One region of the Mycobacterium virginiense genome, then DNA from elsewhere that is predicted to be linked to it. Evidence: predicted binding sites of a transcription regulator. Region 1 holds the regulator's gene; each other region holds the start of a gene.
The links. Region 1 encodes LexA, which represses DNA repair genes until DNA is damaged. Its sites were predicted from a motif close to CGAACANNTGTTCG; they were not measured.
Positions count from the first base shown of each region.

Region 2: ruvC (crossover junction endodeoxyribonuclease RuvC) is a predicted target of LexA. The motif match lies at 3,192-3,205, and genes of this name have one in related genera.
Region 3: cofD (2-phospho-L-lactate transferase) is a predicted target of LexA. The motif match lies at 5,162-5,175, and genes of this name have one in related genera.

Region 1 is NZ_CP092430.2:2,922,954-2,931,037, reverse strand. It holds gene MJO54_RS14150 (DEAD/DEAH box helicase) at 1-425, shown strand, start outside; gene MJO54_RS14145 (acyl-CoA dehydrogenase family protein) at 507-1,667, shown strand; gene MJO54_RS14140 (LGFP repeat-containing protein) at 1,906-3,903, shown strand; gene MJO54_RS14135 (nuclear transport factor 2 family protein) at 3,904-4,356, opposite strand; gene lexA (transcriptional repressor LexA) at 4,359-5,045, opposite strand; gene MJO54_RS14125 (LysM peptidoglycan-binding domain-containing protein) at 5,259-5,759, shown strand; gene nrdR (transcriptional regulator NrdR) at 5,905-6,369, shown strand; gene MJO54_RS14115 (peroxynitrite isomerase) at 6,405-6,890, shown strand; gene MJO54_RS14110 (proteasome assembly chaperone family protein) at 6,899-7,876, opposite strand; gene sthA (Si-specific NAD(P)(+) transhydrogenase) at 8,050-8,084, opposite strand, start outside.
Region 2 is NZ_CP092430.2:2,764,660-2,772,743, forward strand. It holds gene gabT (4-aminobutyrate--2-oxoglutarate transaminase) at 1-964, shown strand, start outside; gene ruvB (Holliday junction branch migration DNA helicase RuvB) at 971-2,032, opposite strand; gene ruvA (Holliday junction branch migration protein RuvA) at 2,029-2,619, opposite strand; gene ruvC (crossover junction endodeoxyribonuclease RuvC) at 2,616-3,173, opposite strand; gene MJO54_RS13250 (DUF2252 domain-containing protein) at 3,279-4,643, opposite strand; gene MJO54_RS13255 (sulfotransferase family protein) at 4,670-5,479, opposite strand; gene MJO54_RS13260 (YebC/PmpR family DNA-binding transcriptional regulator) at 5,491-6,246, opposite strand; gene MJO54_RS13265 (bile acid:sodium symporter family protein) at 6,967-7,884, shown strand; gene MJO54_RS13270 (arylsulfatase) at 8,030-8,084, shown strand, end outside.
Region 3 is NZ_CP092430.2:3,514,814-3,522,897, forward strand. It holds gene manA (mannose-6-phosphate isomerase, class I) at 1-1,082, opposite strand, end outside; gene MJO54_RS17075 (hypothetical protein) at 1,091-2,227, opposite strand; gene MJO54_RS17080 (phosphomannomutase/phosphoglucomutase) at 2,224-3,642, opposite strand; gene MJO54_RS17085 (DUF3499 domain-containing protein) at 3,701-4,141, opposite strand; gene MJO54_RS17090 (metallopeptidase family protein) at 4,235-4,687, shown strand; gene MJO54_RS17095 (WhiB family transcriptional regulator) at 4,696-5,091, opposite strand; gene cofD (2-phospho-L-lactate transferase) at 5,439-6,446, shown strand; gene MJO54_RS17105 (coenzyme F420-0:L-glutamate ligase) at 6,443-7,792, shown strand; gene MJO54_RS17110 (NUDIX hydrolase) at 7,789-8,084, shown strand, end outside.

The DNA.
Region 1 (8,084 bases):
TGGTCCACGTGGACCCGCCCGCCGAGCACAAGGCTTATCTGCACCGTTCCGGGCGTACGGCACGCGCCGGCAGCGCCGGCGACGTCGTCACCGTCGTCCTGCCCGAGCAGCGCAGAGAGACCCAGGTGCTGCTGCGTCGCGCGGGAATCAGCGTCGCGCCACAGCAGGTGGCCGCCGATTCCGCGTTGGTGCTCGAGTTGGTGGGGGAGGTGGCGCCGCTGCGGGCGCCCGCCCCGGTGGCCCCCAAGGCCGCCCCGCCGGCACGCGCCAAGACATCGCCGGGCCAGACTTCGCCGGGCCAGTCCGGCCGCCCGCGGCGCCGTCGTGGCGGCGGCGGCGCTGCGCAGCCGGCTCCGCAGGCCGATGGCAGGCGCCGGCAGCGGGGCGGTGCCGCATCGCGTCGACAGGGTGGGGTCGCGCGCTAACGCCGACACCCACCACCGCGTCGCCCAACCATCCGGTTGGTCTATTCTCGTCGGAAAGATCAGTCGACCGGAGGTCAGGCAATGAGTGCCGCAATCAAGTACCAGCGAACCCTGTTCGAGGCCGAACACGAGCTGTTCCGGGAGTCGTTCCGCGCCTTCCTGGACCGCCACGCCGCGCCTTACCAGGAGGAGTGGGAGAAGGCCAAGATCGTCGACCGCTCGGTGTGGCTGGAGGCCGGCAAACAGGGTTTCTTGGGCATGGCGGTGCCCGAGGAGTACGGCGGCGGCGGCAACCCGGACTTCCGGTACAACACGATCATCACCGAGGAAGTCACCGCGGGCCGCTACAGCGGGTTGGGTTTCAGCCTGCACAACGACGTCTGCGCGCCGTATCTGCTGGAGCTGTGCAACGAGGAGCAGAAGCAGCGCTGGCTGCCGAAGTTCTGCACCGGTGAGCTGATCACCGCGATCGCCATGACCGAGCCGGGTACCGGCAGCGACCTGCAGGGCATCAAGACCCGCGCGGTCCGTCAAGGTGACCACTATGTGCTCAACGGTTCCAAGACGTTCATCACCAACGGCATCCACTCCGACCTGGTGATCGTCGTCGCCCAGACCGACCCGGACAAGGGCGCGCAGGGCTTCTCGCTGCTGGTCGTGGAGCGCGGGATGGAGGGCTTCGAGCGCGGCCGCCACCTGGACAAGATCGGTTTGGACGCCCAGGACACCGCCGAGCTGTCCTTCACCGACGTGCACGTCCCGGTGGAGAACCTGCTCGGCGAGGAGGGCAAGGGCTTCATCTATCTGATGCAGAACCTGCCGCAGGAGCGGATCTCGATCGCGATCATGGCCGCCGGGGCGATGGAGGCGGTACTGGAGCAGACGATCCAGTACACCAAGGAGCGCAAGGCGTTCGGCAAGCCGATCGGCAGTTTCCAGAACAGCCGGTTCCTGCTGGCCGAGCTGGCCACCGAGGCCACCGTGGTGCGGATGATGGTCGACGAGTTCGTGAAGCTGCACCTGGACAAGAAGCTGACCGTCGAGCAAGCCGCGATGGCCAAGTGGTACTCGACCGAGAAGCAGGTGCACCTGATCGATCGCTGCCTGCAGCTGCACGGTGGATACGGCTACATGCGCGAATACCCGGTCGCGCGGGCTTATCTGGATGCCCGCGTTCAGACCATTTACGGCGGCACGACCGAGATCATGAAAGAGATCATCGGCCGCAGCCTCGGCGTCTAGCCGAGGCAATCGGGAACGATCTGGCGCCCTAGCGGGGCGCTGCCAGGGGCGCTACCTGCATGTTTGGTAGCGCCCCTCGTTCCGTTGAGGGCAGGGGCTTCTGCATCATTTCCGCATCGGCTGGGTATCTGTTTCCGCAATATCGATGACTTGGCTTCGAAACTCGGGCCGATTGCGGGAAAGTCTATGCCGGAAACATTTGCGTCGATAACGTCGATAAAGATGCCTGGGAGGGCTGGTGACTAGTCGGAAAGATCGGTTCGGCAAGACGGCGGTGCGCATGGCGCTCGGCCTGGCGGCGACGGTCACCGTGCTCTTGTCGGTGCAGACCGCTGCGGCGACGCCCGACAGCGATGCCCACGACGCCATCACGGCGGCATGGCAGGCGGCTGGCGGCGACGGATCGCCGCTGGGTGCCCCCAAGGGGGACGTGCACCCGGCCGGTGTCGGATTCGCCCAGGACTTCGCCGGCGGCACCATCTTCTTCACCCCGGAGACCGGCGCTAAGGCGCTCTACGGCGCGATCCTGGACAAGTACGAGGCACTGGGCGGTGCGGCTGACAACGGCCTCGGCTTCCCCAGCAGTGACGAGGTTCCTGGGCTGGTCCCCGACAGCCGGGTGGCCATCCTGTCCGGCGCCGACAACCCGGTGATCTTCTGGACGCCTGAGCACGGCGCTCATGTGGTGCGCGGGCCCATCAACGCCGGCTGGGACAAGCTGGGCAGCTCCACCGGAGCGCTCGGGGTCCCGGTCGAGGACGAGAGCTACGACGGCGCTGTCGTCACCCAGAAGTTCAGCGCCGGGACGCTGTCCTTTGACAGTGCGACCAGGACGTTCACCACGGTTCCACCGGAGCTGGCGGCGCAGCTGGCCGACGTGCAGGCCCAGGTCGACGCTACCGCGGCCATCGATCAGGCCTGGCGCAGCGCCGGCGGACCCGCCGGGGCCCTGGGGGCCAAGCAGGGCGACCAATACGCCGTCGGCGACGCCGGCGGCGTGGGACAGGACTTCGCCCACGGCAAGGTCTTTTTCAGCCCGGTGACCGGAGCCAATGCGGTTCTAGGCGACGTGCTGGCCAAGTACGACTCGCTGGGCGGCCCGGCCGGTAGCGACCTGGGTTTCCCGATCACCGGCACGGTTGACGGAGCGATCTCGGGCAGCAAGTTCAATTCGTTCGCCGCCGACGACGAGCCGGTGATCTTCTTCAGCCCCGACAACGGCGCCTTCGTGGTGCGCGGGGCGATGAAGTCGGCCTGGGACAAGCTCGACGGGGCTTCCGGAAAGCTGGGCGCCCCGGTGGGTGATCAGACCGTCGAAGGTGACGTGGTGTCGCAGAAGTTCACCGGCGGATCGATCGCCTGGAATCAGGCGAGCAACACCTACAGCAGCGAACCCGCCGAGTTGGCGCAAGCGTTGTCGGGCCTGCAGATTCCCGGGACGAACCTGCCCGACGGCAGCAAGTCGACAGCGACTGGCGCAGCCAAGGAAACACACTGGAACTGGATGTGGGTGCTGATCCCGGTTGTGGTGCTGGCGGTGCTGGGCGCCCTCGCCGGGGCTGCGATGTGGTGGCAGCGGCGTCGGCCGGCCGCTGTGCTGCCGGGTTCACCGGTGGCCGTGCCGGCCCCGGTCGCCGACGACTACGACGACGATGACGAGCAGTGGGCCCACCACGACCACCGCGAAGATCACCGCGAGAATGAGGGCACCGTCCGGCTGCCGAGTCGCTACGGCGCCTCCACTTCGCCGTACGCGTCCGAGCCTGAACTGCCCGTCTCTTCGATTCCGGATGCGCCGTGGCTGCACTACGGCGAGCACGAGAGCGAGGCGGAGGTCGACGACGATGACGACACCGACACCGCCCCCACCCGGGTGGTGACCGAAGAAGAGTTCGGCACCGGCCGGCATGCCGTGGGGCACGGCGGTACCGGGGCGGACCCACGCGGGTTCGGCGCTGTCGCAGAACCCCGCAGGTTCGGCGGTGGCACGGACACCCGCACCTTCGGAGGTGGCGGCGAACCGCGCAACTTCGGCATCGACGAATCGGTGCACCCGGTGATGCACCTGCCGCTGGACGACCCGTACCAGCAGCCGAACGGCTACCCAATCAAGGCGAACATCGGCTCGGGGCTCTACTACACCCCGCAGAACGCGCTGTATGACGACACTCTCGCCGAGATCTGGTTCGCCACCGAGGATGCGGCGCGGCTCAACGGTTTCACCAGGGCCGGCTGATCACCGCAGCGGCAGCGGCAGGTCGCGTTCGCCCTGCGGGCGCGGGCCGAAGAGGCGCCGCTGCGCCGCGGTGATCGGGATGTCGTTGATGCTGGACTCGCGGCGGCTCATTCGGCCGTCGGCGGCGAACTCCCACAGCTCGTTGCCGTAGCTGCGCCACCACTGGCCGTCCTTGTCGCAGCATTCGTACTGATAGCGCACCGCGATTCGGTTGTCCTGGTAGCACCACAGCTCTTTGCGTAGCGCGTAATCGCGTTCGGCCGCCCACTTGCGTCGCAGAAATGCTTCGATTTCCGCGCGCCCGGTGAGGAATTCGTCCCGATTACGCCACACCGAGTCCTCGGTGTAGGCCAGCGCCACCCGTGCGGGATCCCGGGTGTTCCAGGCGTCCTCGGCGGCCTGCACCTTGTGTCGCGCCGACTCCGTATCGAACGGTGGGCACGGCGCGAACATGATCAGACCTTGCGGATGACGGTGACGACCTTGCCCAGCACCACCGCATCGTTGCCGGGTATGGGATCGAAAATGGGGTTGTGCGGCATCAGCCAAACCTGACCGCCGGTGCGTTTGAACGTCTTGACGGTCGCCTCGCCATCGATCATGGCGGCCACGATGTCGCCGTTGTCGGCGACGTTCTGCTGGCGCACCACAACCCAGTCGCCGTCGCAGATCGCGGCGTCCACCATCGATTCGCCGACCACCTTGAGCAAGAACAGCTCGCCTTCACCGACCAGCTCGCGGGGGAGCGGGAAGACATCCTCGACGGCTTCCTCGGCCAAGATCGGTCCGCCGGCCGCAATCCGGCCCAGAACCGGAATGAAAGCGGGCTCGGGAAGCGCATCCGAACCGGCGAACTCGGTGCGTTGCGCGGCCTCGACGGCGCCGGTGATGTCGTCCTGGCCACGGACGTCGACCGCGCGGGGACGGTTGGGGTCACGGCGCAGATAGCCCTTGCGTTCGAGCGTACGCAGCTGGTGAGCAACCGAGGAGGTCGAGGTCAGCCCGACGGCGTCGCCGATCTCGCGGATGCTCGGCGGGTAACCCCGCTCGTTCACCGAAGCGCGGATGACGTTCAGGATCGTGCGCTGCCTGGCGGTCAGCGCTGAGTCCGGACCAGCCGGGTTACTGCTGCTGTCACTCATGGAGGCGAATCTAGTCGCATAGCTGCGATTAATCAAACATGTGTTCGAGGTGTGTCGCGCGGGCGTTCGAAAGCGCCGGCGACTTGTCGGACCCCTTCGCTAATGTTTTCGACAACGATTCGATCACGTGTTCGGACATCGAACATACAATCGATTAGTATTCGAACAGTCGAGCGAACAGGGTCGCCGACGCCGAGTGAGGGAGAACCGCACATGATGCTCATCGAGACGATCGCCCCGACGTTCGAGCCGGACCGCAACGAGCGGGTCCAGCTGCATCGCGGTCCGCGGACCTCAGGGCGGGCTTACCCGATCCGCACTCAGCCGGCGCGGCTGGTCCGGCCGCGGCCGGGCGGCGCTGCGCTGCGGCACCGCGGTTCCGGGGTGCTGATGTCCCGTGCGCCGCACCGGCCGAAGCCCGTCAAGGCCATCACTCCGGCGACCACCGTCGTGCTGGCTCTGGTCGCCGCCGGGATCACCGTGTGGCTCGGACTGATCGCTCAGTTCGGCGCGGCAGCAGCCGGCGGTGCCTCCGCGGTGCCCGACCAGCTCGGCGTGGTGCGTGTCCAGAGCGGCGAGAGCTTGGCGCACCTGGCGGCCCGCGTCGCACCGGACGCGCCGGCCGGACAGGTCATCGAGCGCATCCGCGAGCTCAACAGCCTGGAGTCGGTGGCCCTGGACGCCGGCCAGACGCTGATCGCCCCGCTGGGCTGAGGTCGCCGTGTCGGTTCGGCCGCCGCTTGCGGCCACTGCGCAGCGCCGCCGACAACCCGCGCAGGTACGCTCGCAGTTGTCCCAATGGCCCGCGGTGTCCCAGTTGTCTGAGGGTGCGGGTTCCCGGCACGGCGAAGGAGCGGCAATGCACTGCCCGTTTTGTCGCCATCCAGACTCCCGGGTGGTGGATTCCCGCGAAGCCGATGAAGGCCAGGCGATTCGCCGCCGTCGGTCCTGCCCGGAATGCGGGCGCCGTTTCTCCACGGTGGAGACCGCAGTGTTGGCCGTGGTCAAACGCAGCGGCGTCACCGAGCCGTTCAGCCGGGAGAAGGTCATGCGCGGCGTGCGCCGGGCCTGCCAGGGCCGCCAGGTCGATGACGATGCGCTGAATCTGCTGGCTCAGCAGGTGGAAGACGCTGTGCGAGCGGCAGGTTCGCCGGAGATTCCCAGCCACGAGGTGGGGCTGGCGATCCTGGGCCCGCTGCGCGAGCTTGACGAGGTGGCCTACTTGCGATTCGCCTCGGTGTACCGGTCCTTTTCGTCGGCCGCCGACTTCGAGCGGGAGATCGAGGCCCTGCGCGAACACCGCGAGATGCCCAGCACCAGTTGAGCCGTGCGGGCGTCACCGCGCACTACTCTGGCGGCATGGCACCCGAGTTGCATCCGAACCTTGTGGAGCTGGCCCCACTGTTGGGCACCTGGTCAGGCCGGGGATCCGGGGTGTATCCCACGATCGCGTCATTCGACTACCTCGAAGAGGTGGTGTTCTCACACGTCGGCAAGCCGTTCCTGGTGTACGGCCAGAAGACCAAGTCGCCCGCCGAGGGCCTGCCCCTGCATGCCGAGACCGGCTACCTGCGGGTGCCGCAGCCTGGGCAGATCGAGTGGGTGCTGGCGCACCCCAGTGGCATCACCGAAATCGAGGTAGGCAGCTACACGGTCACCGCCAACGGCGTGGACCTGCAGATGTCCGCACCGACGATCGGGCTGGCACCGACGGCCAAGGAAGTGACCGTCCTGAGCCGCCGTTATCGCCTCGACGGCGATGAGTTGTCCTACACGCTGGACATGGGCGCAGTCGGCCAACCCGCCCAGAACCACCTCACCGCCACGCTTCGTCGAACCGGGTAGCCCGGATCTCAGTCGTCGCCGTCGAGGTTCTTCTTCGCTTCCTGTGCCAGGAATCGCTCGAACTCGGCACCGAGCTCGTCGGCGCTGGGCAGCTCCTCGTCGCGGGACAGCAGCGAGCGATTCTCCTGGGCGGTGATGAATGCGTCGTACTGGCGTTCCAGGGCCGTCACCACTTGGGCCACTTCGGCGCTCGCTTCGACCTGCTGGTCGATCTTGGCCCGGATCTCGGCCGCGGAGTCACGGAGGTCGCTCAGCGGCAGCTCCAGCGCGCCGGTCTGGGCGGCCTGCTTCAGCAGCGCCTCGGCAGCCTCGGGGTAGTCGGTCTGGGCCACGTAATGCGGCACATGCACCGTGAAGCCGACGACCTCATGGCCGTGCTGAGCCATCCGGTACTCCAGCAGGTTGGACGCGCTGCCGGGAACCTGAACCTCGGTGATCCACGGGGTGAATTCGCTGATCAGGTCGCGATTGTTGGAATGTGCGGTCAGCGTCACCGGCCGGGTGTGGGGGACCGCCATCGGGATGGTGCCCAAGCCGATGGTCCGGCGCACCCCGAGCTGCTCGGCCAACAGTCGCACCGCGGTGATGAACCGCTCCCACTTCAGGTCGGGCTCCATGCCCGCCAACAGCAGAAACGGCGTGCCCGCAGTGTCCCGCAACGCGTGCAGGCTCAGCTCGGGTTCGGTGTAGTGGGTGAAATGGTCGGATTTGAACGTCATCAGCGGCCGCCGTGAGCGGTAGTCGAGCAGGTCATCGATCGCGAACGACGCCACCAACTCACTGTCCAGCTTGCTCTTGAGGTGCTTGGCGGCCAGCCGGATCGCGTGGCCGGCGTCGGAGAAGCCCTCCAGGGCGTGGATCAGGACCGGTCCCTCGCCGTCCGCCGACATCAGCTGCGGCGCCGGCACCTCCAGCTCGTACATGCCGCTCTGCTCGACCTGATAGTGCCGGTCCCGGTCGGGACCGTTGTCCGGGTAGTCGGCCATCGCCTTCGCCTCCTCGTTGTGCAGATCGCAATGGATCGCACCGTCCATTTTCCCCCACCGGGGCCGCACGCCGAAAACGGTGCGCGCATGTGCTGCACAACGTACGGGGGCACGGTCGGAATTCCGCGGCGCCGTGGCGTTCGCTGAGCGAGGAAAATGTCTCCGGCGGCGCCTCAGCTGCGGAATTGCTGTAGGGCCCGCATTTTAT
Region 2 (8,084 bases), 160 kb from region 1:
GTTGGAGAACGCCGTCAAGATCGCCCGGTCCTACACCGGCAAGACCGCGGTGGCGGCGTTCGACCACGGCTACCACGGCCGCACCAACCTCACGATGGCGCTCACCGCCAAGTCGATGCCCTACAAGAGCGGATTCGGTCCGTTCGCACCCGACATCTACCGCGCGCCGGCGTCCTATCCCTACCGTGACGGGCTGATCGACAAAGAGCTGGGCAGCGACGGGGAACGGGCCGCCGAGCGGGCCATCGGCGTCCTGGAGAACCAGATCGGCGCCCACAATCTGGCTGCGCTGGTCATCGAACCGATCCAAGGCGAGGGCGGCTTCATCGTCCCGGCGCCGGGTTTCCTGCCGGCGCTGCTGGCCTGGTGCCGCGACAACGACGTGGTGTTCATCGCCGACGAGGTGCAGACGGGGTTCGCCCGCACCGGGGCGATGTTCGCCTGTGATCGTGAAGGCCCGACAGGGCTGGCGCCGGATCTGATCTGTACCGCCAAAGGAATCGGCGGGGGCCTGCCGTTGGCGGCCGTCAGCGGGCGTGCCGACATCATGGACGCCCCGCACGTGAGCGGGCTGGGCGGCACCTTCGGCGGCAACCCGGTGGCCTGTGCGGCAGCGCTGGGAGCGTTGGCCGCTGTCGAGGCGGACGACCTGGTGGGCCGGGCAAGGCAGATGGAGCGGCTGATCTTTGAACGGCTGGGCCGCTTGCAGGCCGACGACGACCGGATCGGCGATGTCCGCGGCCGCGGCGCCATGATCGCCGTCGAGTTGGTGCAGCCGGACACAAACGCACCGGACCCGGCGCTGACCGCCGCCCTGGCGGCGGCGTGTCATCGGGCGGGCGTGATCGTGTTGACCTGTGGAACCTTCGGCAATGTGGTGCGACTGTTGCCACCGTTGACCATCAGCGACGCATTGTTGTCGGAGGGTTTGGACGTGCTGGCCGGCGAGCTGGCCAAGCTCTAGCCCGACCTACTCGAACAACCCCTGTTGCCCGAGTCCCCCCGCGCCTGCCGGGGGCACCATGCCCAGGTGCGTCCACGCTGCGGGAGTCGCGACGCGGCCCCGCGGGGTGCGCGCGACCATCCCGGCGCGTACCAGGAACGGCTCGCAGACCTCTTCGACGGTGGTAGCTTCCTCCCCCACCGCAACGGCCAGGGTGGAGACCCCGACCGGCCCGCCGCCGAAGCTTCGGGTCAACGCCGTGAGCACTGCGCGGTCCAGCCGGTCCAGACCCAGCTCGTCGACGTCGTAGACCGCCAGCGCGGCTTTGGCGACGTCGCGGGTGATCACCCCGTCGGCACGCACTTCGGCGTAGTCCCGCACCCGGCGCAACAGCCGGTTGGCGATCCGCGGCGTGCCGCGGGAGCGCCGCGCGACCTCTGCCGCCGCTTCGGCGCCCAGTTCGATCCCGAGGATCTTCGCTGAGCGCGCCAACACCCGCTGCAGTTCGGCCGGTTCGTAGAAATCCATGTGGGCGGTGAACCCGAACCGGTCCCGCAGCGGCCCGGTCAGCGCACCTGATCGAGTCGTCGCCCCGACCAGAGTGAAGGGGGCCACCTCCAGGGGAATCGAGGTGGCCCCGGGGCCCTTTCCGACGACGACGTCAACGCGGAAGTCCTCCATCGCCAGGTAGAGCATTTCCTCGGCGGGCCGGGCGATGCGGTGGATCTCATCGATGAACAGCACGTCATGCTCGACCAGATTCGACAGCATCGCGGCCAGATCACCGGCGCGTTCCAGCGCCGGCCCGGAGGTCAACCGCAGCGAGCTGCCCAATTCGCTGGCGATGATCATCGCCAGCGATGTCTTGCCGAGCCCCGGCGGGCCGGACAGCAGGATGTGATCGGGGGTGCCGCCGCGGTTTTTGGCGCCCTCGAGCACCAGTTGCAGTTGCTCGCGTACCCGGGGTTGGCCGATGAACTCGGCCAGGCTGCGCGGACGCAGTCCGGCGTCGATGTCGCCCTCACCGACGGTCAGTGCCGGAGACACCTCACGGGCTTCGGGATCGGCGGGCTCACCGGATTGGCTCACTTGGTCTTCCCCAGCCGGCTCAGCGCGGTGCGCAGCACCTCGGAAGTGGTTGCGTCGGGAGCATCGGCCAGTACCTTATCGGTGGTCTCTTCGGCCTGCTTGGCGGCGAAGCCGAGCCCGATCAGGGCTTCGATCACCGGAGCACGCACCGCATGACCGCTGAACGGCGCGCCGTCGGACGCGGCCACCGCACCCATCTTGTCGCGCAGCTCCAGCACCAACCGCTCGGCACCGCGCTTGCCGATTCCGGGCACCCGGGTCAATGCGGTGACGTCGGAGTCGGCGAGCGCCCGACGCAAGGTGGTCGCGTCATAGACGGCCAGGGTGGCCAGGGCGATCTTGGGTCCGATACCCGAGACCCCGATCAGTGTGAGGAACAGGTCGCGTGCCTCGCTGTCCGGGAATCCGTAGAGCGTCATCGAGTCTTCGCGCACGATCATCGCGGTGATCAGCCGGGATTCGCTACCGCGGCGCAGCGTCGACAAGGTCGCCGGCGTGGCCATCAGCTTGTAGCCGACGCCGGCCGCCTCGACCACGGCATGGTCCAGCGCGATGTCGATGACTTCGCCACGTACCGACGCGATCATGCCCGGGCCGCCTTGAGCTTGGCGGTGTACTTACGCCGCTGCTCGGCGGCCAGTGCCTCGGCGGCAGCCATCCGGGCGATCATCGGGGCCCGCCAGCAATGACAGATCGCCAGCGCCAGCGCATCGGCGGCGTCCGCGGGTGTCGGCTTTTGCTGCAGCCCGAGGATTCGGGTGATCATCGTCGTCACCTGCGCCTTGTCGGCCGAACCATTGCCGGTCACCGCGGCTTTGACCTCGCTGGGGGTGTGGAAGTGCACGGCGATGCCGCGCCGGGCAGCCTGCAGCGCGATCACTCCGCCGGCCTGCGCGGTGCCCATCACGGTGGAGACGTTCTGCTGGGAGAACACCCGCTCGATCGCGATGACGTCGGGACGATGGGTGTCGAGCCAGTGCTCGGCGGTGTTACTGATGGTCAGCAGCCGCTCCGGCAGCGGCTGATCGGCCGGGGTGCGCACCACGTCGACATCCAAAGCGGTGACCTGACGCCCCTGCCCGCTTTCGACCACTGACAGCCCACACCGCGTCAGCCCAGGGTCGACGCCCATCACCCGCATCGGATTCCTCTCCAGTACCGAACAACTGTTCGACAGTCTAGTGGGGTCCGACGACACCACTGGGGCGCGACACGCGGCGTCCACACGCTCTCCCCGGCCCGGTCATCAGGCGGTGGCGATACGGCCACTGCGCGCCGCAGCCCGCAGCGCCTCGTAGTCGCGGTCGTTCTGTTCGGCATACGCCATGGCGAACCGGGTCAGCGCGCGGTCGGCGTTATCCCCCTTGCCGAGATAAGCCGCGATCGCGACCCGGTCGCCGGAGCGGCTGTGCGCCCGGGCAAGTGCGTGCCCGCATGCCTGTACGTAGGCGGAAAGCACCTTCGGCCGCATCGTCTCGACGTCGGCGGATCCCTTCATGTCCCACAGCTGGCGTACGTAGTAGTCGCCATGGTGGCCGTCGGGGCCGATGGCGTGCAGCCAGCCCAGCAGGACGTCGCTGGTGGCCTGCATCAGCCGCTGCCCCGCGACGACCCGCTCCCCAGCGTTGGCGTATCGGCTGCGCTTGAGGTGGGGTTCCAACACCGAGGGGCGAGCCTCCTTGACCTGCATGAGCAACGGGTCTCCGCTGCCGACACCCTCAAACAGCACGATCCAGGTTCGGGTTCCGACGCTGCCGACACCGACCACCTTGCGGGCCACTTCCACGTAGCGGTAGCGCCGTGCGAGCACCCTCCGGTCGTCGGGAAGGCTGGAAACGTAGTCCTTGATCAGCTTCCGCATGTACTTGTTGTAGAGCTGTGCCACAACGTCGCTGACCAAGTCACCGGCCGGCACGATCAGGGGCGGATCGCTGATCAGTCGCAGGCGCCCGTCTTGCGACCGGGTGAGTTTGTCGACGGCCTGCTGCCGGCCGCGGGACAGCGCACCGACCGCGGTACGCCGGATGGCCTTGGCGTAGACCGGTTCTACGGCGGCCAGTAGGTCGGAATCGATGACCGACTGCGCGTACCACACGTCGAGCTCGCCGAGGCCGGCCAGTTCACGCATCTGATTGCGGTAAGCCTCGGCGCAGGCCGATACCACCGATTCCTGCTGGGCGGGGCTGAATCCCCTGCTGCGGCAGAGGACTGCGGCACTGGCCACCAACCGTTTGACGTCCCACTCCCACGGTCCGGGCAGCGTCTCGTCGAAATCATTGAGGTCGAACATCAGCTGCCGCTCCGGGGAGGCGAACATCCCGAAGTTCGACAGGTGCGCGTCCCCGCACAGCTGTGCCGGTAGTCCGGTGTGCGGGCCGGCGGCGAGATCGGAGGCCATGATCACCGCCGAGCCCCTGAAAAACGCATACGGCGACGCCAACATGCGGGCGTAGCGGATCGGTACCAGCTCCAGAACCCGGGACTTGGATTGAGATTCCAGCAGTGCTACCGGGTCCGCGCGTCTCGACGACGGTTCGTAGTCCCCGAGCGCGGATCGCGGAAGCACCTTCCGCTGGGACCTGCCGTACTCCTGGCGTTCCCTCCCCGACACGGCGTCAGTCTAGAACCGTTGTTCGGCTAAACGACCCGCAAACCAGCGGGCACGGCGCCTGGGTCACGCCAGAACGCGTCGTTGACGAACCGGTTGAACAAGTCCGGCGGCAGTATCGACTCCCGCGGCTTGGCCCGGACCTCGCCGTGGACCGTGTGCAGGCCCGGTGTACCGGCCCGTTCGTCGAAATCTGTGACGTCGTAGTCGACATGAGCGAAGTCGTGGGTGAACATCGGCTCGCCGATGAAGTCGTAGATGGCACGCATGGTGGACGCCGGGTCGGTGGTCAGCGTCTCATATTGCACCAGCAGCAGTCGGTCGCGCTCGGCGCCGAAACAGGCCTGTTTGAGCATGTCGTATGGGGCCCCGATCATCCCGTCCTGCGCCACAATCGCGTTGGCGCGGGTGTAGACCGTGCCGCCGGGGTTGAAGCCGAAGATGGACGAGGGGGTGAACACGTTGCGCTGGACTAACCGTTCGATGCTGTCGACCACCCACGGCACCTCGCGCACGCACGCGATGACCTTGGCGCTCGGGAACAACCGGGAAACCGCGGGCATCCAGCCGCACCACCCTCGGTTGGTATCGAAGACCACCTCAGCGTCGCAATCGGCATAGAAGCTGTCGAACAGGCCGTGCAAAATCCGTTCCCGCTTCGCGTCGTCGATGAACACCGAATACTCGTTGCGGGCGCTCATCTCACCGAGCAGGGCACCGAACAACCCCGCCAGCGGGCCCGACATCCCGGCCTCGAAGCGCGGGTTCTGCCGCAGTAACGCGGCCAGCAGTGTCGAACCTGAGCGCGGCAGACCGGAGATGAAATGAATCGTCGACAACGACGTGGCTCCTATTCGTCTTCGAGGGCTGCCAGGACTTCGTCGGACAGATCGACGTTGGTCCACACGTTCTGCACGTCGTCGTTGTCCTCAAGGGCGTCAACCAACTTCAACACCTTGCGGGCACCCTCGACATCGACCGGAACACTCACCGACGCCTGAAAACTGGCCTCCGCGGAGTCATAATCGATCCCAGCCTCCACCAGCGCACTGCGCACCGCCACCAGATCCCCCGGCTCCGAGATCACCTCGAAGCTCTCCCCCAAATCATTGACATCCTCAGCACCGGCATCCAACACCGCCGCCAACACGTCATCCTCGGTCAACCCATTCTTGTCCAAGGTGACCGTGCCCTTGCGACTGAACAGATACGCCACCGAACCCGGATCAGCCATCTGACCACCGTTACGCGTCATCGCCACCCGCACCTCACTGGCCGCACGATTGCGATTGTCGGTCAAACACTCGATCAACACCGCCACCCCATTGGGCCCATAACCCTCATAGGTGATCGTCTGGTAATCCGCCCCACCAGCTTCCTCACCAGCACCACGCTTACGCGCCCGCTCAATATTGTCGTTGGGCACCGAGTTCTTCTTCGCCTTCTGAATGGCGTCATACAACGTCGGATTACCCGACGGATCCCCACCACCAACCCGCGCCGCAACCTCAATATTCTTGATCAACCGCGCAAAATTCTTGCCACGACGAGCGTCAATGACAGCCTTCTTGTGCTTCGTGGTAGCCCACTTGGAATGGCCGCTCATAACCCGCCCCACCTCACTGTTTCTGATGAAAAGTTCGCCCGGTGAGTCTACGCGGACGCTGCGGAATTACCTGCACACAACGTGGCAAAACAACCGCTCATCCGAGCTTGCCCGGCACGGGCCTCCGCTGAGTGCGTCACCGCTATTGATTCCGCTCAAAAGGATTCCAGCCTGTTCCCGACGCCGGACCGATGTAGCCAGCAATTAGCCCGCCTCGTCGGGATGCGAGCGTCAGCCGGCCATTGCCGTCGTCATGTTGGAACCGCCGCCATGGGCCGGCGCAAGGATGCCGCGCGGACACGACGGCACATCCGTGCGGGACTGCGATGTAGGCGGACTTCACCGCCGTATCGCTGTTTCTCAGGTTATTGCGTTGGCGCACTGGCAATTACACCTGCTATCGAATATCGCATCTCCGCATGATCCACCGTCTCAACGGCAAGGATCTGCCATGGTGTGCGGCCACGCACAAGGCGGTCGGCATGGCGGACGTCCGGAGCGGATCGCGGTGACTCGTGTCGTCATCGAAGTTCGAGGTTCAGCGTCGAATCCGTTTGCTCAGCACGTCGCCGGGGAGCCCCACCCGGCCTTGCGAGAACCCGGATCTTCGAGCCGGATTTCGACCGGCTGCGGCAAGCTGAGCAATCACTGCATCATCGCGCCGAGGCCCGCGGCCGCCCAACCGTTATGGCATCGGCGCACGAACATCGCGGAGCATTCATGGATAACCGGTTCTTCCCATTGGTCGTCGTGACGGCCATGCTCGCGCTGGGAATGACCCTCACCGTCGCCGACTTCCGGCGAGCCGCCGCCCTGAAGCGCCCACTGGCGGTCGCCCTGGTCTGCCAGGCGGTAGCCCTGCCGGCCCTCTGCCTGCTCATCGCCGAAGCGTTCAACCTCCCGCCGAAGCTCGCGGTGGGACTCATGTTGATATCCGCCGTCCCAGGCGGCCTGTTGGCCAATGTGTTCAGCCACTTGGTCAATGGCGACCTGGCACTCAATCTCACCCTAACCGCGATCAACGCCGTGATCTCGATCGCTTCCCTACCAGCGATCCTGGCATTCTCAATCAACTGGTTCACCGGCGAGGGCAGGACGATTCCGCTGCAGCTGGACAAGTTCGTCGCAGTGGTCGGCCTGGTCCTCATTCCCACGGCTATTGGGGTCGCCATTCGCGAACGCTTCCCCGAGCTGGCCCGCCGCTTGAAGCGGCCAGTCCGAGTCGCCGCGGCCACGCTGCTGGTCGCGATCTCCATTGCCGCAATCGTCGGGGGGCAAACGACACTGCTCAACAACCTCGGCGCACTCAGTGGCGCCGTCGTGTCCTTCGCCACCGTGAGCTTGACCGTCGGCTATCTGGTGCCTCGATGGATGAAACTCGCTCCGCGGCAGGCGATTGCCATCAGCCTCGAGATCGGGATGCACAACGCAATGGTGGCCACCGCGATAGCCCTGAGTCCGCAGCTCCTCGACAGCGCCGAAATCGGGACCGTGCCGGCACTGTACGGCGTCATCGCGCCCATCATCGCCCTGCTGCTTGTCGTTACGGTTCGCCGCTTCGATCCCGCGTACCGCCCGGAACGCCCGGAACGGCGCCGCTTCCGCAGCCGACCAAGCGCTGTCATCCAAGCCCGATGACGGTGCCCGGCCGGCATGCAGAAGCGGTGGCCGGCTAGGCCGCTCCAGTCAGGATCGATTACAGCTTCAGTCAGTCGAATTACCCACCGCCCGTGCGATTCGCAATATCGAGTACACGCAGGTCATAGCGAAAGGCGACATCGAGATGAGCCAGCCCCAGCGCCCCCCACAGGATGCGCCCAATGTCGTGGTGATCCTGC
Region 3 (8,084 bases), 590 kb from region 1:
TGGCGCGCCGGCGCGTCCACCTCGTGGCCGAGATGGGTGCCGTCGAGTGTGAGTCGCGACAGCGCGAATTCCTCGGCAGGCGTCTGGTAGACCACCTCAAGTCCCTCGGTATAGGTTGCCGGCCGCAGCGCCTGCTCGGTGGTCGGGGTGAAATCCAGCACTCGCAGCAACTCGGGGACGTCGACGTGCTTGGGGGTCAGCCCGCCACGCAGCACGTTGTCGGAGTTGGCCATCACCTCCAGACCCACGCCATGGAGGTAGGTGTGCAGATTTCCGGCCGATACGAAGATGGCCTCCCCCGGTGCCAGGCTGATCCGGTTGAGCAGCAGCGAAGCCAGGACACCCGCATCCCCGGGATATCGCTCCCCCAGCTCGAGCACCGTCTTGGCCTCGGCAGAGAATTCGCCGGCCTCAGAACTGAGGTACTGGATGGCCCCTTCCAGCACAGCGGGCACCAACACATCCAGATCGGGTTGGGGCGCGGTGATCCACGTGGTGAACAGCGCCCGCAGTCCGTCGGCGTCGGACTGCACGTCGGACTGACCGTTGCCGGACTGGCCGCCGAGCAGGTCGATGAACGGGTCCAGGTCGGATACCGCCAGCGCCCTCAGCAGATCGATGGTGCGCGCCACCGGCCGGAAGCCTGCCAGCGCCTCGAACGGCTGCAGCGCCACCAGCAGTTCTGGCTTGTGACTGGTGTCGCGGTAGTTGCGGATCGGCGAGGACACCGGGACCCCGAGCCGCTCCTCACGCTCGTAGCCCTCGATCGCCTGCATGGCACTGGGGTGGGCCTGTAGCGACAGGGGTTCGTCGGCGGCCAGCACCTTGACCAGAAACGGCAGCCGGTCACCGAAGCGCGCCTGAGCCACCGGACCCAGCTGGCCCTCCGGGTCGTGGGTCAGGACGTTGAGCAATGACACCTCGCCGGTGTCGGTCTCCAGGCAGGCCGGGTCCCCCGGGTGTGCCCCCAGCCAAAGCTCGGCCTCGGGATGCGCCGCCGGAACGGGCCGACCGGTGAACTCGGCGATAGCGGTCCTCGAGCCCCAGGCGTAGGTCCGTATCGCACCGCGTAGTTGTTCCACTGTTCCCGTCAACCCCGCAAAAGTCTCACGTAGGCGGCCGCCATCTCCAACCGCACGGCCAGCACCGCAAGCTGCTGTTCGGCCCGGCCCGGGCCGCTCGGCGACAGCGCCCCCTCCGGCGGGTTCGGGCTCGCGGTTTCCTCCGAGGCGCCCGGTGCCACCGGCACGTCCCCGGCTGCGACCAGGTCGACATCGGGTAGGCCGTTGATACGGGCCGCCACCACCGTGCGTTCGGCGGCCAGCGTCAGGGCCAGTACCCGCAGCCGGTCGGCGGCCGGGCCATCGATCTGCTCGTCATGGAAGATGTCGGCGACATCGCGGCCACCGGCGGACTGCGCCCGCAGCACGCTCACCGCGTCGGCCAGCCCAGTCGCCGCCACTGTGGTCCGACCGATCCGCAGCATCGCCGCGCTGCCGTGCCGCGCCAGCGCCAGGGTCGCCGCGCAGTCACCGGCCAACGCGACGTCACGACCGACGATGCGGTCGGCCAGCATCTTCGCCGGGTTGGTGAACAGCTCACGCGCGGCGCTGTCGCGCAGCGCCTCGGCGTCGAGTTCGTCGGCCAGCGCACCCAAGTCGGTGGGTGCGGCCGCGCCTTCCAGGGCGTCCAGGATGGCCAGCCCGGCGGCCAGGTAGCGCGGCAGGCCGAACTCCGCCGAGACAGCGATCCGCGGTTCCAGCACGGCGACGCGGCCGGCGGTGGCGTCACGCAGCGGCCCCTCGTAGGGTGCGACCACCACGACTCGCGCGCCACGACGTACCCCGGCCGCGGCCGCGGCGACTAGCGCCGGGTCACCCGGGTCGTCGCCCGCGACGATCAGGACGTCCAGCGATCCGATCCAGGACGGGACCTCGGCCGCCAGCACCAGCGGTGCCCGTGCCGAATCGCCGCGGGTGGCGGCAAGCAGGCTCCCGGCCGTGGCCGCGGTGCCGCGGGTGGACAACCAGATGATCGTCCGCGGCGGGTAGTCACGGCTCTCACTGCGCACGGCATCCAAGGCACCCTCATCGACCGTCGCGGCAGTAGCGCGGACCTGCGCGCCGGCCATCGATGCCGCCCACAGTGCGCCGTCGCGGTCAGCCGCCAGCAGGGCCTCGGTGTCATCGAGGTCGACGGTGGAGTAGGAGCCGGAGAACGCGGTCACGGACGCGACTTCTCCGCGGCGCCGACGGCTCGGCCTTGCTGGGCGATCTTTTCGGACACTTGGGCCACCACCGCGTCCACCGCGGCGGCGTCGGGCGCCTCGACGTTGAGCCGCAGCAGCGGCTCGGTGTTGGAGCTGCGCAGGTTGAACCAGCTGCCCGAACCCAGGTCTACGGTCACGCCGTCGAGGTGGTCCACCGACGACACCTGGGCACCGAAGGACCCGACCACCGCATCCACGCAGGCCTGCGCATCGGCAACGGTGAAGTTGATCTCACCGGACGCCGCGTAGCGCTGGTAGTCGGCAGTCAGCTCCGACAACGGCCGCTGCTGTTCACCGAGTGCGGCCAGTACGTGCAGGGCGGCCAGCATGCCCGAGTCAGCGCCCCAGAAATCCCGGAAGTAGTAGTGCGCCGAGTGCTCTCCGCCGAAGATGGCGCCGGTCTCGGCCATCAGCGCCTTGATGTAGGAGTGCCCGACCCGCGACCGCAGCGGTGTGCCGCCGCGCTCGGCGACCAGTTCCGGCACCGCATGCGAGGTGATCAGGTTGTGGATCACCGTCGCACCGGGCTCGCGGGCCAGTTCGCGGGCGGCCACCAAGCCGGTCACCGCCGACGGCGACACCGGCTCACCGCGCTCGTCGACCACGAAGCATCGGTCGGCGTCGCCGTCGAAGGCGAGGCCGATATCGGCGCCTTGCTCGCGCACGAAGGCCTGCAGATCGACCAGGTTTGCCGGATCCAGCGGGTTGGCCTCGTGGTTGGGGAAGTTGCCGTCCAGCTCGAAATACAGCGGCAGCAGTGTGATCGCGCCGACCGATCCGAACACCGCCGGTGCGGTGTGGCCCGCCATGCCGTTGCCGGCGTCGACGGCTACGCGCAGCGGACGCAGGCCGGAGATGTCGACCAGGGAGTGCAGGAATGCCGCATAGTCGGCCAGCACGTCGCGGTCGGTGATGCTGCCGCGCGATCCTTGGCCGTCGCCGGCCGGGTCGACCCCGGCGATCAGCTCATCGCGGATTCGGCCCAGGCCGGTATCGGCGCCCACCGGCTTGGCACCGGCGCGGCAGAGCTTGATGCCGTTGTAGGCGGCCGGGTTGTGGCTGGCGGTGAACATCGCACCCGGGCAATCCAGCGCCCCGGAGGCGAAATAAAGCTGGTCGGTCGACGCCAGCCCGATCCGGACCACGTCCAGGCCGCGGGCAACCACACCCTCGGCGAACGCCGCAGACAGCAGTGGCGAACTGTCCCGCATGTCGTGGCCGATCACCACCTGTCGGGCACCTTCCTCGGCCATCAGCCGGGCAAACGAGGACCCGACCTCGGTGACGAGGGTTTCATCGATCTCCGAACCGACCAGGCCGCGTACGTCGTACGCCTTGATCACACGGTGGACAGCCGCAGCGGGCCGAGACATGGACAGGGCTCCTGACGCAGTGGACTCTTGACGCTCAAGCCTAGCCCGGAACCCGCGATCAGTCCGAAGGGTCTGGCAACACACGCAGGTGGCCACGGCGTCGACCATTGGTCTTGCCGGGCGGACCGGGCGGTGCCAGCACACCACCACCGGGTCCGGCGGTGGACGCTCCGCGGGTCGGGGCGTCCACCGGATTGGCCTGTGGGTACCACCCGTTGGCCGGGGCCGCGCGCCCGGATTCGCGCTCACGAACCGCCTCGGCAAGCGCGATCAGGTCGTCCTCTTCAGGCGAAACCCACGGGCCGGGATGGCGGACCAGTTCCCAACCGCGCGGGGCGGTGATCCGGCCGGCATGGTTGAAGCACAGGTCCCAGGAATGCGGCTCAGCGGCCGTGGCCAGCGGGCCGACCACGGCGGTGGAGTCCGAGTAGACGAACGTCAGCGTCGCCACCGCATAGTGCGGACACCCTGGCCGGCAGCAACGACGAGGAACGTTCACGCCCGTGAGGCTATCGTGGCCGCTCGCCCCCGCAGCGCCGGACACGCGCAAGGCGCCGGCACCCTATGCACAACCGTTACCATCTTCTGCGTGATCGCCACGCGTCGCCGCTGGCGCGGCCGCGAAACCCGCGGGCCGCTGTTGCCGCCCACCGTGCCGGGCTGGCGCACCCGCGCCGAACGGTTCGATATGGCCGTGCTGGAGGCCTACGAGCCCATCGAACAACGCTGGAAGCAACGGTTGACGGCCCTGGACGTCGCCGTCGATGAGATCCCACGGATCGCCGCCAAAGACCCCGACAGCGTGCAGTGGCCCCCAGAAGTGGTCGCGGACGGGCCAATTCCGCTGGCCCGGTTGATCCCGGCCGGGGTGGATGTTCGGGGAAATCCGACGCGCGCCCGAATCTTGCTGTTCCGCAAGCCGATCGAGCAACGCGCAAACGACAGCACAGAGCTCGGCGATTTATTGCACGAGATTCTGGTGGCCCAAGTCGCCACCTACTTAGATGTCGAGCCCACCGTCATCGACCCGACGATCGACGACTAGTCCCTAGCTCAGATGATGCCGCGCTTGAGGCGGCGGCGCTCACGCTCGGAAAGCCCACCCCAGATACCGAAACGCTCGTCGTGAGCCAAGGCGTACTCCAGGCACTCGCTGCGAACCGAGCAACGCTGGCAGATCTTCTTGGCCTCCCGAGTCGAGCCGCCCTTCTCCGGGAAGAACGCCTCGGGGTCGGTCTGCGAGCACAGGGCGCGGTCCTGCCACTGCTCATTGGTGGCTGTCGCGGGGTCGAACGGGTCGAACTCGTCGTAGTCCTCGGGTGCGGGAACCAGACTCAGATGTGGGCGACTGGGCATCGCCTCCAGCCCGCTCGGCCCAGCCATTTCAGCCATTTCGGCACCGGCGTGCGGTGCTCCCCCCATCACGCCCCAAAGGTGCTCATAGGACATGCTCCGCCTCCTCACCTGTAGCGCGATCCTGATATGTCGGCCGAATCGGAAGATATTGACCATCCCGATTCGAACATGTGATCGAATCTCGGTCTGCGACACCGAAATCGGCTGGCCAACCGGGAAATGACACTAGTGTGATTAGACACGGGTTGATCAGCCCGGTCAAGCTGATTGGCCAAATTCCTTACCATCCCGTGATCGATTTCCAACGTGTCCGAGACCGGCGAGTCCGTGTCATCTACCCCACACCCGCCCCTCGGCGTGTCTTACCGCGTCCCCCGATACAGCGACGACGGCGGTCCGCCACACCGGCCGCAGCGGCGCCAAAGGTACTGTCGTGCGCTGTGAAGGTCACCGTTCTCGTCGGGGGGGTCGGCGGCGCCCGGTTCCTGCTCGGCGTCCAGAAACTACTGGGTCTGGGCCAATTCGCCGAATCCCCAGCTGGCCACGGGGCCGACGCGCACGAGCTGACCGCGGTCGTCAACGTCGGCGACGATGCCTGGATGCACGGGGTACGCATCTGCCCCGATCTGGACACCTGCATGTACACCCTGGGCGGCGGCGTGGATGCCGAGCGCGGCTGGGGACACCGCGACGAAACCTGGCATGCCATGGAGGAGTTGGCTCGCTACGGGATGCAGCCGGACTGGTTCGGCCTCGGCGACCGCGACCTGGCCACCCACCTGGTCCGAACCCAGTCGCTGCGGGCCGGTTATCCGCTGACCGAGGTGACCTCGGCGCTGTGCGAGCGCTGGCAGCCTGGAGCGCGACTGCTGCCCGTCACCAACGACAGCTGCGAAACCCACGTCGTCATCACCGATCCGGCCGACGACGCCCAGCGCGCGATCCACTTCCAGGAGTGGTGGGTGCGCTACCGCGCCCAAGTTCCCACCCACGGGTTCGGCTTCGTGGGCGCAGAGAAGGCCACGGCCACACCCGAAGTCGTCGACGCCATCACCGGCGCCGACATCGTGCTGCTGGCCCCCTCCAATCCGGTGGTCAGCATCGGTGCCATCCTGGCGGTTCCCGGTGTCCGCGCAGCGCTGCGCTCCACGGCGGCACCGGTCGTCGGCTACTCCCCGATCATCGCTGGAAAGCCGTTGCGCGGCATGGCCGATGTCTGCCTGAGCGTGATCGGCCTGGATTCCACCTCCCGGGCCGTCGGCGAGCACTACGGTGCCCGCAGCGGAACCGGAATCTTGGACTACTGGCTGGTGCACGAGGGCGAGTCCCCTGACAGTCCCGACATCGCGGGCGTGACTGTTCACGCCGCCCCGCTGCTGATGACCGATCCGGCGGCTACCGCCGAAATGGTCCGCACCGGACTGGAGCTAGCGGGGGTGTCACCATAAAGGGGCAAGGCGAGCACGGCAGCGCCGCCAAGGTCGAGATCCTGCCGGTGACCGGCTTGGGCGAATTTCGGCCCGGCGACGATCTCGCGGCCGCGCTGGCCCAAGCCGCACCGTGGCTGGCCGACGGGGACGTCGTGGTCGTCACCAGCAAGGTGGTGTCCAAGTGCGAGGGCCGCATCGTGCCGGCGCCGCACGACGCCGAGGCGCGTGATGCGCTGCGCCGCCAACTGGTCGAGGCCGAGGCGGTACGCGTACTGGCCCGCAAGGGCCGCACCTGGATCACCGAGAATCGCCTCGGACTGGTGCAGGCCGCCGCCGGCGTGGACGGCTCCAACGTGGGGTCCGACGAGCTCGCGCTGTTGCCTGTCGATCCCGACGGCAGCGCCGCCGCGTTGCGCGCCAGCCTGGCCGAGCGTCTGGGCGTCCACGTGGCGGTGCTGATCACCGACACCATGGGCCGCGCCTGGCGCAACGGCCAGATCGACGTCGCGATCGGCGCGTCGGGCCTGTCGGTGCTCAATGGCTACGCCGGATCCGTCGACCGGCATGGCAATGAATTGTTGGTCACCGAAGTCGCCGTCGCTGACGAACTCGCCGCGGCTGCCGACCTGGTCAAAGGCAAGCTCACCGATATCCCGGTGGCGGTGGTACGTGGTGTCGCCAGTCCCGACAACGGTTCCACCGCAGCCGCATTGGTGCGTTCCGGCTCCGAGGACCTGTTCTGGCTGGGCACCGCCGAGGCCATCGAGGTGGGGCGCGGGCAGGCTCAACTGCTGCGCCGCTCTGTGCGCAGCTTCGCCGGGGAACCCGTTCCGGCGCAACTGATCACCGACGCCATGGCCGAGGCCCTGACTGCCCCCGCGCCGCATCACACCCGCCCGGTCCGGTTCGTATGGCTGCAGACTCCGAGTGTGCGCACTCGGCTCCTCGATGCCATGGCGCAGCAGTGGCGATCCGATCTGACCGGCGACGGTAAAACCCCAGAAGCCATTGAGGCTAGGGTCTCGCGTGGCCAGATTCTGTATGACGCACCCGAAGTCGTCATCCCGATCATGGTGCCCGATGGCGCCCACCACTACCCGGACGCCGTCCGTACCGCCGCCGAGCACACCATGTTCACGGTCGCCGTGGGTGCCGCCGTCCAGGGCCTGCTGGTGGCGCTGGCGGTACGTGGCGTGGGCAGCTGCTGGATCGGTTCGACCATCTTCACCCCCGAGTTGGTCCGCACCGAACTGGATCTCCCGCCCGACTGGGAACCCTTGGGCGCCATCGCCATCGGCTACCCCACCGAGCCGCCCGAGCCCCGCGCCCCGGCCGACGTCGGTGACCTGCTGGTGCGGCGATGAGTCTGCACGACTCCGCTGTCGCGGCGCTGAGCGCTTGGGCCGCACCCGATTCCGCGCAGGACTCGCTGCGGCATGCGGTGCTGGCTTTTCTCGCTGCCCGCCCCGACGCATGCCGGCGCGAATGCGTTCCCGGCCACATCACCGCATCCACCCTGGTGCTCGACCACACCGGTAAGCGCGCGCTGCTCACGCTGCACCCGCGGGTGGGCCGCTGGCTGCAGCTCGGCGGGCACTGCGAGGACACCGACGCCGACATCGTCGCGGCCGCGCTGCGCGAGGCCACCGAGGAATC